DNA from 2 places in the Comamonas aquatilis genome. Region 1 is predicted to be linked to the other one. Evidence: riboswitches for the same ligand, from Rfam matches in the RefSeq annotation. Region 1 holds a riboswitch; the other holds the start of a gene.
The links. A riboswitch is a leader RNA that binds a small molecule or an ion and turns the genes downstream of it on or off. The one in region 1 is predicted to bind glycine.
Positions count from the first base shown of each region.

Region 1 (7,464 bases):
GATTGGTGCCATCGTCTACCGCTTCTTCATTGCAGCGGCGCTGAACATCGACGCCATCGGCCTCAAGGCCCAAGATTTGAACCTCGTCACTGCCGTGCTGGTGACCATCGCTCTGATCATTCCGCAAATCAAGAAAAAACTCGGCAAGCGCAAATAAGAACCAAGGAAATGCGGAGAACACCATGCTGAATGCACAAAACCTGGAACTCACCTTCAACCCCGGCACGCCCATTGAAACCCGCGCGCTGCGCGGCCTGTCGCTGAGCATTCCCGAAGGCCAATTCGTCACCGTGATCGGCTCCAATGGCGCGGGAAAATCCACTTTTCTCAACTGCGTCTCCGGCGACCAGAGCGTAGACAAGGGCAAGATCGAGATTGCCGGCATCGACATGACGCGCATGCCCGTGTGGTCGCGCTCCAAGCAGGTGGCCCGCGTGTTCCAGGACCCCATGGCGGGCACCTGCGAAGACCTGTCCATCGAAGAGAACATGGCCTTGGCCCATGAACGCGGCAATTTCCGCGGTCTGTCCAAAGCCGTCAAGGCCAGCAACCGCGACCTGTACCGCGAACGCCTGTCCACCCTGGGCCTGGGCCTGGAAAAGCGCCTGACCGACCGCATCGGCCTGCTTTCGGGCGGCCAGCGCCAGGCCGTGAGTCTGCTGATGGCGGCACTGCAGCCCTCGCGCATCTTGCTGCTGGACGAACACACGGCGGCGCTGGATCCGCGCACCGCAGACTTTGTGCTGCAGCTGACCGCGCGCATCGTGCAGGAAGCCAAGCTGACCACCATGATGGTCACGCACAGCATGCGCCAGGCGCTGGATGTGGGCACGCGTACCGTGATGCTGCACCAGGGCCAGGTGGTGCTGGACGTCAGCGGAGAAGAGCGCTCCAAGATGGATGTGCCCGATCTGCTGCGCATGTTCGAGAAGGTGCGCGGCGAAAAGCTGGCCGACGATGCACTGCTGCTGAGCTGAGTCGCCAACTTGCTATAAAAACAGAAGCTGCCAGCGCTTATATACAAGGCGTTGGCAGCTTTTTCTTTATCTAAACATGATTAATCAGCCATTGATAATGACGATATAGCTATTTTTTTCGACGATAAGAGCATATCAATCGCCCAAACAGCAGTTTGGAATGCACGACGAAACCCCTATCCGTCGTTGGTTTTTATGTCGTAAATGACGATTTGACTAGAGGCTTCAAACGTTCCGCCAGCGGCAAAAACAGACAGAAAACTCCATAACAATCAAATACTTAGGCAAATATCAGAGGCTCGATCGCAGCACGCCACGCCCGGACCGCGCAACAGCGCCTGCACCGGGCGCGTAAATCGCTCACAATCTGCACCCTGTCGGTAGCCGCTGAGGGCGATGCATGTCATCGCCGATCGCGCTGACCACCTTGATACCTGGATGCCTTGCGGCATCGGCTAAGCACAATGCATGCCATGGCACAGGCCCGCGCGGCCTGATCATCCTGGGCGGCACGCCCTGCTAAAAACACAAATCTTTCATGAGCGATAGCCAAGCAAAAACTGAAGACGGTGGCTTGCACCGTTCCCTCAAGGCGCGCCATATGTCGATGATCGCCATTGGCGGCTCCATCGGCACGGGGCTTTTCGTGGCCTCGGGCGCCACCATCTCGCAAGCCGGCCCTGGTGGCGCCTTGCTGGCCTACATGATTGTCGGCCTGATGGTTTACTTTCTGATGACCAGCCTGGGCGAGATGGCCTCGCACATGCCGGTGTCGGGCTCGTTTGCCACCTATGGCGCCAAATACGTGGACGAAGGCTTTGGCTTCGCTCTGGGCTGGAACTACTGGTACAACTGGGCCGTGACCATTGCCGTGGACCTGGTGGCTGCGCAGCTGGTGATGGCCTACTGGTTCCCCGGCATCGACGGCTTTATCTGGAGCGCCCTGTTCCTGGCCCTGATGTTCGGCCTCAACGCCTTGTCGGCCAGAGGCTTTGGTGAATCCGAGTTCTGGTTTGCGGCCATAAAGGTCGCCACCGTGCTGGTCTTCATCGCCGTGGGCGTGATGATGATCTTCGGCATTATGCAAGGCGGCTCGCCCGACGGCCTCTGGGGCGGTATCGCCAATTTCACCGCCGGTGACGCACCCTTTGTCGGCGGCTTTGCCGCGCTGATCGGCGTGGCCATGGTGGTGGGCTTTTCCTTCCAGGGCACGGAGCTGATCGGCATTGCCGCCGGTGAATCCGAAGACCCGGCCAAGAACGTGCCGCGCGCCGTGCGCAAGGTGTTCTGGCGCATTTTGCTGTTCTATGTCTTCGCCATCCTGATCATCGGTCTGCTGATCCCCTATACCGATCCCAAGCTGCTGCGCAACAACCTGGGCGATATCGCCGTCAGCCCCTTCACCTTGGTGTTCGAACGCGCCGGCCTGCTGTCGGCAGCTGCCGTCATGAATGCCGTGGTGCTGACCTCGGTGCTGTCGGCCGGCAACTCGGGCATGTATGCCTCCACCCGCATGCTTTATGCCCTGGCCACCCAAGGCATGGCGCCCAAGATGTTTGCCAAGGTCAATGCACGCGGCGTGCCGGTGCTGGCTTTGCTGGCCACCACGGTGATCGCGGCCCTGTGCTTTTTGACCAATGTCTTCAGCCCCAAGGCGGTCTATATCTGGCTGCTCAATCTCTCGGGCATGTGCGGCTTTGTGGCCTGGCTCGGTATTGCTGTGAGCCACTACCGCTTTCGCAAGGGCTGCGAAGCACAGGGCTTCGACCTCAACCAGTTGCCCTACCGTGCAGCGGCCTTCCCCTTCGGCCCGGTGTTTGCCTTTGTGCTGTGCCTGATCATCACCCTGGGCCAGAACTACGAGAACTTCCTCAGCGACAAGATCGACTGGGTGGGCGCGATTGCCACCTATATCGGCCTGCCTCTGTTCCTCATCATCTGGTGGGGCTACAAGCTGGTCAAAGGCACACGCATCGTGAAGTACAAAGACATGGACGTGCAAGGTCTGCGCTAATTCAGCCTCCTTCATGCAGCAAGGCAGCTCCGGCAACGGCGCTGCCTTTTTTCTTGCCGGCTTTGCCAGCCTCCGGACGCATGACTGCAAGGTGCAGAGAACGCGCCAAGCGTTGCGGCTTTGGTTTCAGACCCCCAGCGGCAAATCCGCCCGCTTCAGCGTGCGCAGCACAAAGCTGGACTGGCTGTGGCGTATGCCCTTGATCTTGTAGAGCTTCTCGCGCAGCAGACGCTCGTAGTCACGCGTGTCCTTGACGACAATGCGCAGCAGATAGTCGTATTCGCCCGAGACCAGATGCGCCTCCACCACTTCGGGAATCGTGGCCAGCACTTCGCCGAATTTCTCCAGCGTGTTGTCGGAGTGACTGTCCAGCGTCACCATCACCAGCACCGAATCGGCCAGGCCCAGCGCCTGGGGATTGAGCCGCACGGTATAGCCCTCGATCACGCCGGCTTCTTCCATTTTCTTGATGCGTGCCCAGCAGGGAGAGGCGCTCAAGCCCACGGCGGCGCCGATTTCCTGCAGGCTGGCCCGCGCATTGGCTTGCAAAGCAGCAAGAATCTTTTTATCCAAAGTGTCCATGGCCTTGAATTTATCGCTTTTTAAGCATTGGCAGCAAAATTTTCTGTAGCAAAGCGATATCTGCAGAAAACAAAGCAGCTTTTTCTGCACTGCAACATGCATAGTTGAGTCCATGGAAGCGGCGTTCACCAACGCAGCAAAGCCATTCAAGTGATCCCGCTGTTTACCGTCAGCGCCAGATTGTCTGATCCGCCACCGGAACCCGTTCCAGGCCGCACCACTTATCCGCAGTGGCGCGGCCTGTCGCATTCTGGGCCGCGTTGCAAAGCGCGGAGAAGACTATGCAATTGATAGCTTCTTGCGCCTTTATTCATTGGAGTTCAAGCGATTTTTATGCGCATATCTCGCAACCAGCGCCGCCGGATCGGCATGCACGACCCTCGTACAAACCCGCGCAAACCCCATGTTGCAACGCAATAACTGGCGGCTAGAATGCCTGCTGTCAGGAGAGAGTGCCCACGGGGTTTGACCCGCAACGCACCGCCGAAGGCGCAGGCTCTGCCTTTATGCAGCACCCGAACGCTCAGGCAAAAGGACTGACAAGCGCTGACGGGCGAGCGAAGCTCAGCCCACAGCGTTCCTTGCTGGAGAGAGGTGCTGCGCTTGCAGCACCCACCGAAGGAGCAAGCTGCACCCGCGTGCAGTGAATCTCTCAGGTAAAGCGGACAGCAGGGCAAGACCGCCACGCCAGGCAATGCGATATCTATTGCAATTGCCGGGCATGGCAACTCATTTGGTTTCACCACCGGAGCTTGCCCCTTGACTGCCGCCGACAACCAACCTCTGCGCCACACCCCTTTGTTCGCCCTGCACCAGCAGCTAGGCGCCCGCATGGTGGCTTTTGCCGGCTATTCCATGCCCGTGCAGTACCCCCAGGGGCTGATGGCCGAGCATCTGCACACCCGCAAGGCCGCCGGCCTGTTTGACGTGTCCCATATGGGCCAGCTGCTGCTGCGCGGTGCCGACGCTGCCGCCGCCCTGGAAACGCTGATGCCCGTGGACGTGCAAGACCTCGGCGTGCACAAACAGCGCTACGGCCTGCTGCTCAATGACCAAGGCGGCATTCTGGACGATCTGATGTTCGTCAACCGCGGTGACGATTTGTTTGTCATCGTCAACGGTGCCTGCAAGCAGGCCGACATCGCCCATATCCAGGCGCGCATAGGCCAGCGCTGCGAGGTGATTCCCCTGCCCGATCAGGCTTTGCTGGCCCTGCAAGGCCCGCAGGCCGTCACGGTGCTGGCGCGCCTGATATCCGGCGTGAGCCAGCTGGTCTTCATGACCGGCGGCCATTTTGACTGGCAAGGCCATGCGCTCTACATCACGCGCAGCGGCTACACCGGCGAGGACGGCTTTGAAATTTCCGTGCCTGCAGGCGGCGCCGAAGCCCTGGCCCAAACGCTGCTGGCCCAGTCCGAAGTCGCCCCCATAGGTCTGGGCGCACGCAACTCGCTGCGACTGGAAGCCGGTCTTTGCCTCTACGGCAACGATATAGACACAACCACCACGCCGGTGGAAGCGGCGCTGAACTGGGCCATACAAAAAGTGCGCCGCAGCGGCGGTGCGCGTGAAGGCGGTTTTCCCGGTGCTTCCATCGTGCTGGAACAGCTACAGAATCCGCAGCAGCTCCAGCGCAAGCGCGTAGGTCTGCTGGCCTTGGAGCGCATTCCCGTGCGCGAGCCTGCGGTGCTGGAGAACATGGACGGCCAGCATATCGGCCATATCACCAGCGGCCTGCTCAGCCCCACGCTCAACCAGCCCGTGGCGCTGGCCTATGTGCAGCCCGACTATGCGGCGCTGGATACCGAGATCTTCGCCATGGTGCGCGGCAAGCCCGTGCCCATGAAGGTCACGGCCACGCCGTTTGTGCCCACGAACTATTACCGAGGCTGAACCGCTGCCGTGGCCCGGCCTCTTGTTTGAGCAGGCCAATTCATCCGGCGGTGCTCAGAACGCCGCTAAAGTGCGCGCTGGACCTTTCTCAAAACACAGATTTCCCTGAATTCACCATCTGGAGCTTTCCATGAGCATCAAATATTCCAAAGAACACGAATGGATCAACACGGCTGACACCAATGCAGCCATCGTCGGCATCACCGTCCACGCACAGGATGCGCTGGGCGACGTGGTCTTTGTGGACCTGCCCGCCGTGGGGTCCACCTTCAAGGCTGGCGATGTGGCTGGCGTGGTCGAATCCGTCAAGGCCGCCGCCGATGTCTACATGCCCGTGACCGGCGAAATCGTGGAAGTCAACGAAGCCCTGCGCGACGACCCCGCCCTGGCCAACAGCGACCCTTTGAACAGCGGCTGGTTCTTCAAGGTGAAGATGAGCGATGTCAGCGAGCTCGAAGGCCTGATGGAAGAGACGGCCTATAACGACTTCGCTGCCAGCAATTGATTTTTCCACGGCCTTCGCTTTTGCGAAGGCCGTTTTTCTTTCTGCCTGCGCCCCCAGTCAGTCACAGTATTTGAGAACAGGTCCCTCCCATGCTGATGTCGCCCCCCGCTCCCGTTGCCAGCCTTGAAGCGCTGGAAAATCCCGGTGAATTCATTCCCCGCCACATAGGCATAGATGCCGCGGATGAAGCGCTGATGCTTTCCGTGATTGGCGAGGCCTCACGTGCCGCGCTGATCAACTCCATCGTGCCGCGCGCCATTGCGCGTGCCAAACCCATGGATTTGCCGGCTCCCGTCACCGAAGCCGCTGCACTGGCCGAGCTCAAGGTCATCGCCGGCAAGAACCAGGTGCTCAAAAGCTTTATCGGCCAAGGCTATTACGGCACGCATACGCCGGGCGTCATCCTGCGCAATATTCTGGAGAACCCCGCCTGGTACACGGCCTACACCCCCTACCAGGCCGAAATTTCCCAGGGCCGCATGGAAGCGTTGGTCAACTTCCAGACCATGGTCTGCGATCTGACCGGCATGCCGATTGCCAATGCCTCCATGCTGGACGAAGCCACGGCCGCCGCCGAAGCCATGACCCTGGCCAGGCGCTCGGTCAAGTCCAAGAGCCAGCGCATCGTGCTGGCCGGTGATCTGCATCCGCAGACCATTGAAGTCATACAGACCCGCGCAGCGCCAATCGGCATCGAAGTGCTGATCGCCAACAGCCAGCAGGAATGGGAAGCGGCGCTGGCCGGTGATTTGTTCGCCGCCGTCATCCAGTACCCAGCATCCAGCGGCTGGATTGCGGACTGGAAAGCCGATGTGGAAGCCATCCACGCCAAACAGGCGGCCGCCATCGTCGCCACCGATCTGCTGGCCCTGACCCTGCTGACGCCGCCCGGCGAATGGGGCGCGGACATCGTGGTGGGCAACAGCCAGCGCTTTGGTATGCCCATGGGTGCCGGCGGCCCGCACGCCGCCTTCATGGCCTGCCGCGATGAATTCAAGCGCTCCCTGCCTGGCCGCCTGGTCGGCGTGAGCGTGGATGTGCACGGCAAGCCCGCCTACCGCCTGGCCTTGCAGACGCGCGAGCAGCATATCCGTCGCGAAAAAGCCACTTCCAACATCTGCACGGCCCAGGTGCTGCCCGCCGTCATCGCCAGCATGTATGCCGTCTACCACGGCCCTGAAGGACTCAAGCGCATCGCCCAGCGCGTGGCGCGCTACACGGCCATTCTGAGCCGCGGCCTGGCGCAGCTGGGCTATGCGGCCACCCACCATGACACCGCGTTCGACACCTTGAGCCTGCACACCAAGGAAGCTACGAATTCCATAGCTGCCCGCGCAGTATCCAAGGGCGTAAACCTCCGAAAAGCCTGGGATGAGTATCTTTGCATCAGCCTGGACGAGACCACGACCCGCGCCGATGTGGAACTGATCTGGAGCATTTTCGCCAAGGACGGCCAGCCCCTGCCCAGCATCGCGGCCATGGACGAGGGCCGG
Region 1 is NZ_CBCSIW010000002.1:327,150-334,613, reverse strand. It holds gene ACNAZA_RS04525 (ABC transporter permease) at 1-157, shown strand, start outside; gene ACNAZA_RS04520 (ABC transporter ATP-binding protein) at 183-977, shown strand; gene ACNAZA_RS04515 (amino acid permease) at 1,516-2,991, shown strand; gene ACNAZA_RS04510 (Lrp/AsnC family transcriptional regulator) at 3,118-3,573, opposite strand; glycine riboswitch at 4,007-4,122, shown strand; glycine riboswitch at 4,148-4,252, shown strand; gene gcvT (glycine cleavage system aminomethyltransferase GcvT) at 4,333-5,466, shown strand; gene gcvH (glycine cleavage system protein GcvH) at 5,597-5,971, shown strand; gene gcvP (aminomethyl-transferring glycine dehydrogenase) at 6,061-7,464, shown strand, end outside.

Region 2 (7,464 bases), on a different contig from region 1:
TATCGGGTTCGCGCAGAAAATTCTCGGCCAAATCGGCCTGCAGCGCAGTACCGGTCTGCGCCATTCGCTCCAAAATTAATAGCTGATTCCAGTCAAAGCCCCGGCCTGCGCCCTGGTAGGCAAAGGTGGCGTCGGTAAAGCGATCGCTGATCACCACCTCGCCGCGCGCCAAGGCGGGCTCGATCACCTGCACCAGATGATCGCGTCTGGCGGCAAAGGCAATCAGCGCCTCGGTCAGCGGGTCCATGGCCTCGTGCAGCATCAGGGCGCGCAGTTTCTCGGCCAGGGGCGTGCCGCCGGGCTCGCGCGTCAGCGTCACCACCCGGCCCTGGTCTCTGAAGGCCTGGGCCAGGCCTTCGATATGCGAAGACTTGCCGGCACCGTCAATGCCTTCAAAACTGATAAACAAGCCTTTGGGGGAAGCGGTAGTCACGGGGGATCTTTCCTTCAAAAGCACCGACAGCGCTGTGAGGCCGTGGTGCTTTTTTTCTGATTCTTCAAAACGGGTGAGACGGCCAAGCGTCTCACCACAATGCTTACTGGCCGCGCTGATAGCGGTTGACGGCTCTATTGTGCTCGTCCAGCGAGGCGCTGAAATGGCTGGTGCCGTCGCCCTTGGCCACGAAATACAGGGCCCGGGTCTGCTCGGGCTGCACGGCCGCCATCAGCGCAGCCTTGCCGGGCATGGAGATGGGGGTGATGGGCAGGCCGGGACGGGTATAGGTATTCCAGGGCGTGTCGGCCTGCAGATCGCGCTTGCGCAAATTGCCGTCAAACGCGGCACCCAGACCGTAAATAACCGTGGGATCAGTCTGCAGCAGCATGCCTATGCGCAAACGATTCGTGAAGACGCCGGCAATCTGGGCCCGGTCCGAGGCACGGCCGGTTTCTTTTTCCACAATGCTGGCCAGTATCAAGGCCTCGTCGGGCGATTTGAGCGGGGTGTTGGCGGCGCGCATGGCCCAGGCATCGGCCAGATGCCTATCCATGGCGTGCAGCGCCCGGTGCAGCACTTGCACATCGGAGCTGCCTTTGGAGAAGGTATAGGTATCCGGGAAGAAACGGCCCTCGGGTGCCACGCCTTCGCGGCCCAGCAATTTCATCAGTTCCTCGTCCGAAAGCTCGCTGCTGTCCTGCTTCAACGTGGCTTCGCGCTGCAGCGCCTGGCGCACCTGGCGCCAGTTCCAGCCTTCCACCAGCGTCACCGCACTTTGGCTGGCCTCGCCGCGCGCCAGCTTTTGCAGCAGCACATAAGGCGTCAGCCCCTGCTCGAGCTCATAGTTGCCGGCCTTGATGGCCCGGTCCTGGCCCGAGAGGCGAAACCAGAGATACAGCAGCTGCGGGTCGACCTGCACACCGGCATCCGCCACCCGCTGCGCCACGGCGCGCGGACGCGTTCCGGGCTCGATCTCCAGCTCCAGCGTCTTGGCCGTCATGGTCATGGGCTGATGCAGCCACCACCATGCAGCGCCGCCGGCCAACACGGCCAGCAGCAACAAAACCATCAGTGCACGAAAAACAGCACGCACAACCTTGATCCATTCATAAGTTACTAGCGCCGATCATAATTCAGCCATGACCCTGCCATCGACGCCGTCCCTGAACGGCATTACCGCCATTTCCCATCTGGGTGTCATCCGCGCCGTAGGCGAAGACGCAGCCAGTTTCCTGCACGGCCAGCTGACCAACGACTTTGCCCTGCTGGATATGCAGCACGCGCGCCTGGCCGCTTTTTGCACCGCCAAGGGCCGCATGCTGGCCAGCTTTGTGGGCTTCAAGCGCAGCCAGGACGAAATCCTGCTGGTCTGCGACCGCAGCCTGCTGGCGCCCACGCTCAAGCGTCTCTCCATGTTTGTGCTGCGCGCCAAGTGCAAGCTCAGCGATGCCACGGGCGAATTCTCGCTCTACGGCCTCTCGGGCACGGCCGCCGAGGCCCTCATGCCCGCAGCCCGTCCCTGGGATCGCAAGGACGTGGGCCCTGCCTCGGTGATCGCTCTGTACCCAGCAGCCGGCCAGGCCCGTGCCCTGTGGCTGGCCCCGGCGGGCACGCCAGAGCCTGCGGGCGAGACGCTGCCCGAAGCCCTGTGGCTGTGGGGCACGGTGCAAAGCGCCGTGGCCACGCTCTCGGCCCCCGTGGTCGATGCTTTTGTACCCCAGATGCTCAATTACGAGTCGGTGGGCGGCGTGAACTTCAAGAAAGGCTGCTACCCCGGCCAGGAAATCGTGGCCCGCAGCCAGTTTCGCGGCACGCTCAAGCGCCGCGCCTATCTGGTTCATGCCGATACCGCACTGAGCGTGGGCCAGGAGGTTTTTTCGCCCGAAGATCTGGAGCAGGCCACGGGCACCGTGGTCCAGGCAGCCGCTTCGCCTCTGGGCGGCTGGGATGCGATTGTCTCCATGCAAATTGCCTCGGCCTCGCGCAACGACCTGTTTGCCCACGCAGCCCTCAACGAAGGCCATGCGGCCGATGCCACGGCTGGCGCTGCGCTGCAGGTCCTGCCCCTGCCCTACGAACTGCTGGCGGACATCTAGAACCGTCCATCTTGTCCACCCGGTTTGGCATGGCGCTCTTTGGGGCGCGTTTTGCTTTGCAGAGAACGGCTTTGGGCTTTGTACACTGCGGCCATGCCAGTCCCCCGCATTTTTGTTAGCTCCGCCAAGCCTTGGCTCGTCCTGGCCTGGCTGCTGGTATTTTTGCTGACCTCGGGCTTTCAGTGGTGGCAGGAGCGCACAGAGCAGCAACTCCAGCAGTTGCAGCTGACCGAGGCCGTGCAGCGCCAGATGCTGGAAAAAATCGCCCAGCACAAGGCCCACCTCACGGCGCTGGCCACACTGGCCCCGCTCCAGAATCCCAACGGCCAGCCGACAGCCATGTGGCAGGTGGCCCGTTCCATCGAGCTGATGTACCCGCGCATAGAGCGGATCGAGCTGGTGGCGACCGACCCTTCCGCCCAGAGTGATGCCTTAAGCCCCACCTCGGACGATTGCCGCAGCCCGGCAGCGGCCCGCACCGTGGCACCGCTGCGTCCCGGCGAAAGCGACAGCCTGCCGGACAGCGCTCAGCGCGGGCGCTATCTGCTACTCAAAAAAATAGCAGCACCCGTAGGCTGGTTGTGCATGCGCATTGATTCCGCCCATTTGCTGGAGGCCGACACTCTGCCGCCCCATACCGGCTTGCGCATCGACCTCGACGGACAGCCTTTGCTGCAGCCCCAGGGACAGAGTACCGACACCCACACTTACCAGCCCATAGGCCGATTTACCTTGCAAGGCTATGGCCAGCCCCTGCAGGTGCAGTTGCTGACCCAGGCCCAGCCTCTGCTGGGCTGGCCGCGCCTGCTGCTCAGCGCCGCACTCAGCCTGCTGCTGGTATGGCTAGGCGCCCTGGTCTGGAAAAGCCGCCAGCAGGCACGCCGTCACCTGCAGCGCGCCCAGTTGCTGGCCAACGAGGCACAGCTAGCCCACGCCTCCCGCGTCAACGGCATGGGCGAGATGGCTTCAGGCATTGCCCATGAGCTGGCCCAGCCCGTGACCGCCCTGCTCAGCCAGAGCCAGGCCGCCCTGCGCGCCCAGGAGCTGGGCAAGAGCGAGCTGCTGACCAGCGCCCTGCAGGCCAATGTGCGCGAGGCCCGCCGCGCCGGGGCCATTCTGGGCCGCATGCGCAGCTACATCAGCAACACGCCCAGTCAGGCCCAGCGCCTGGATCTGTCCCAGGCCGTGGCCCAGACTCTTTTGCTGCTGGAGGGCCCGGCAAGAGAAGCCGGCGTCCAACTGCTATGGGAGCCGGCGCAGGCAGATTGCAGTGTTTGGGCCGACCCCGTGGCACTGGAGCAGGTGCTGCACAACCTGGTGCGCAATGCGCTGGAAGCGCTGTCGCAGAGCTCGGTGGATGAACCCGCCATACAGATAGCGCAGCGAGCCGACGGCCAACAAGTCAGTCTCATGGTGCGGGACAACGGCCCCGGCATAGACGCCGCCACGGCCCAGCATATTTTCGACCCCTTCTTCACCACCAAGAGCGGCGGCATGGGCCTGGGCCTGCCGCTGTGTGCCACGCTGATGGAACGCATGGGCGGCCAGCTGCAATATCTGCCACCCGCCAGCGCCGGCCCGAGCACTGCCTGGCCAGGTGCCTGCTTTGTGCTGACCCTGCCCCTGGCGACCACAGGCTCCGCCCCGGAAAACCCCATTCCATGATTTACCTGATAGACGACGACGCCTCGGTGCGCGAGGCCTTGCACCTGCTGCTGCAGACCTACGACCTGAACGTAAGCTGTTTTGCCTCGCCGGCCGATTGCCTGGCCCATCTGGACCGCAGCCAACCCGGCGTGCTGATCATGGACTTGCGCATGCCGCTGATGTCCGGCCTGCAGCTTTACGAGCAGTTGCGTGCCCAAGGCGTGGACTGGCCCGCCATCGTCATCACCGGCCATGGCGATCTGCACTCCTGCCGCCGCGCCTTCAAGGCCGGCGTCACCGACTTTCTGACCAAACCCATAGAGGAGCAGACCCTGCTGGAGGCCATCAGGAGCGCCCAGGCCACGCTGGCCCGGCAGGCCGAGCGCAACGAGGCCCGCCACCACCTGCAGGTGCTGACCGAGCGCGAACGCGAGGTGCTGGAGCTGATCACCAAGGGCCTGGGCAGCAAGGAGATCGCGGCTGCACTGGATATCTCCGTACGCACCGTGGACACCCACCGCGCCAAGCTGGCCGAAAAGCTGGGCACGGGCTCCGTGGCCGAGCAGACCCGGCTGCTGCTGTCTGCCGCGGCCCGCAGCTGAGGCCCACCCTCGGTAAAACTACCGAGAGCCGTCCGTTGGCTTGCGAATAGGCGCCAAGCGCCCGGGTTCCTACAGTTCAGTCATTGCTTTCAACCCCTGGAGCCCTGACATGAATCGCCTGAGCACTTTTGCCCTCTTCGCCCTGAGCACCCTGGCCTGCGGCGCCGCCTCTGCGGCCGCCACGGTCAGCACCCGCTCCATTGCCTCGGCCACCGCAGCCCAACTGGCCCAGCAAACCGTGACCGCCTGCAGCGCCGACGGCCATAACGTGACCGCTGCCGTGGTGGACCGCGCCGGCGTGCTGCTGGCCCTGTCCCGCGCCGATGGCGCCGGCGCCCACACGCCCAAGGCCGCCACCGCCAAGGCTTTCACCTCGGCATCGTCGCGCAACCCGACCAGCGGCATGGCCAAGACGATTCAATCCAACCCCGATGCCGCCGGTCTGGCGCAAATCCCCGGCTTTCTGGTGCTGGCCGGCGGCGTGCCCATCAAGGCGGGCAATGAGGTCATTGGCGCCATCGGCGTGGCCGGCGCGCCCGGCGGCCATCTGGACGAGGCCTGCGCACAAAAAGCCCTGGCGGCCTTGAAAGATCAGCTGCAATAAGCCGCTGCGGCCTGCTAACTCCATAAGCCAAGGCCCCAGGCCTTGGCTTTTTTGCGTTTGAGCACCCGCTCAACTGGCTAGAATCACGGCTTTCCTGCGGGAGAGCGAGGCAGGCGCCACACCTAGCGCCATGCCTCCGCCGAAGGCGCAAACTCCCATAATCGCTCAGGCACCCCGTACCGCAGGTCAAGACAGTGCAGCCCAAATAAACCGGCTGCATGAATTCGCCAACTGGAGAGCAGCCCGCAGCCCTATGCTGCAGGCTCACCGAAGGGGCAAGTGCGCCATGCAAGACTGGCGCGCGCAACTCTCAGGTACAAAGGACAGCGGGAGAGGCACGCCAGACATTCCGCTGCGGTGAATGGCTGGTTTAACCCATCAGGGCTGTCATGCTTCCTTCTGTTTCCTTGCTGGACTCGTTCCAGGCCAGCAACTTCACCGTCATGCTGGTGATCTATCTGGTGGCCATCACGGCCGAAGCCATGTCCGGCGCACTGGCTGCGGGCCGGCGCAATATGGATATCTTCGGCGTGGTCGTCATCGCTTTTGTCACCGCCCTGGGCGGCGGCACCATCCGCGACATGGTGCTGGGCCACTATCCCATAGGCTGGACGCAGCACCCCGAATATGTATATCTGGTCATTTCCTTTGGCCTGCTGACCACGCTCATCGCCCGCCATATGCACCGCCTGAAGCAGGTGTTTTTGCTGCTGGACGCCATGGGTTTGATCGCCTTCTCGCTGATTGGCTCCAACACCGCGCTGGAGTTGGGCTACCCCACCATCGTCGTCATCATGGCCGGCATGATCACCGGCATCAGCGGCGGCATTTTGCGCGACGTGCTCTGCAACCAGGTGCCCGTGGTCTTCCGCCGCGAGCTGTACGCCAGCGTCTCCCTGGCCGTGTGCCTGATGTTCCTGGGTCTGCGCGCTCTGGATGTCAGCCCCAGTATCAGCACCATCGTGTGCTTTGCCGGCGGCCTGGCCTTTCGCCTGGCCGCCATACGCTTCAAATGGCGTCTGCCGGTGTTCTCCTATCAGCAGCGCTGGGAATAAGCTTCAAGCGTGCCCTATCTTCATCCACAGCAGCCGGACGGCGCCCTTCTTTCTGCCGACCAGCTTCTGGCCGGCTGCGGCCTGCCTGCAGCCTGGGCCCAAGCCCGGCAATGGCGCGTGCTGGAGACCGGTTTTGGCTGTAGCCTGAACTTTCTGCGCATCTGGGCCGCCTGGAAAGCCGATGCGCAAGCCCCGCGCCTGCTGCACTTCATTGGCCTCAGTGCCCAGCCCCCTTCCGCCGAGGAGATACTGGGCGCCCTGTCCCAAGCCGCTGCTGACGAAGCGCTGCACCCGCTGGCCCTACAACTGGGCGCCCAATGCTGGGGGCTGCTGCCGGGTGTGCACCGCCTGTCGTTTGAAGACGGCCGGGTGCTGCTGACGCTGCATGTAGGCGATATGCACAACACGCTGCGCAAGCAGCCGCTCACTGCAGACAGCCTGCTGCTCAGCCAAGCTGACGCTTTCTCCAGCCCCGAAGCCTTGAAAAATCTGGCCCGGCATTGCCGCCGTGGCAGCATGCTGGCGCTGGGCGAACGCCATGAAGACCCCACGCTACGCGAGCAACTGACCAAGCTGGGTTTTGACATCCACAGACACAGCACAGCCCAAACGCTGCAAGCCCGCTATAACCCCCGTTGGGAGCCACGCCACAAGGACGAAGGCCTGCCGCAGCCGGTGGCAGCGCCCGGGCGCTGCCTGGTCATAGGCGCAGGCCTGGCCGGTGCGGCTGCGGCCTCCAGCCTTGCGCGGCGCGGCTGGCAGGTCAGCGTGCTGGATGCCGCCGATGAGCCCGCCGCCGGCGCCTCGGGCCTGCCCGCAGGCCTGTTTTGCCCCCATGTCTCGCCAGATGACAGTGTTTTATCGCGCCTATCCAGAAGCGGCGTGCGCACCACGCTACAGATATTGGAGCAACTGAGCCAGGCACATAGGCTGGAGCAGGGAGTGGACTGGGAGCATAGCGGCGTGCTGGAGCACGATCTGCATGAGCCCGTGAACCTGCCGCCGCAGTGGCTGGATGCCGCAG
Region 2 is NZ_CBCSIW010000013.1:13,472-20,935, forward strand. It holds gene tmk (dTMP kinase) at 1-433, opposite strand, end outside; gene mltG (endolytic transglycosylase MltG) at 537-1,529, opposite strand; gene ygfZ (CAF17-like 4Fe-4S cluster assembly/insertion protein YgfZ) at 1,576-2,532, shown strand; gene ACNAZA_RS14915 (sensor histidine kinase) at 2,626-4,197, shown strand; gene ACNAZA_RS14920 (response regulator transcription factor) at 4,194-4,781, shown strand; gene ACNAZA_RS14925 (GlcG/HbpS family heme-binding protein) at 4,891-5,385, shown strand; glycine riboswitch at 5,473-5,577, shown strand; glycine riboswitch at 5,607-5,722, shown strand; gene ACNAZA_RS14930 (trimeric intracellular cation channel family protein) at 5,775-6,440, shown strand; gene mnmC1 (FAD-dependent 5-carboxymethylaminomethyl-2-thiouridine(34) oxidoreductase MnmC1) at 6,450-7,464, shown strand, end outside.
Region 2: linked by a shared signal. The riboswitch ahead of ACNAZA_RS14930 (trimeric intracellular cation channel family protein) and the one ahead of gcvT (glycine cleavage system aminomethyltransferase GcvT) in region 1 are both predicted to bind glycine.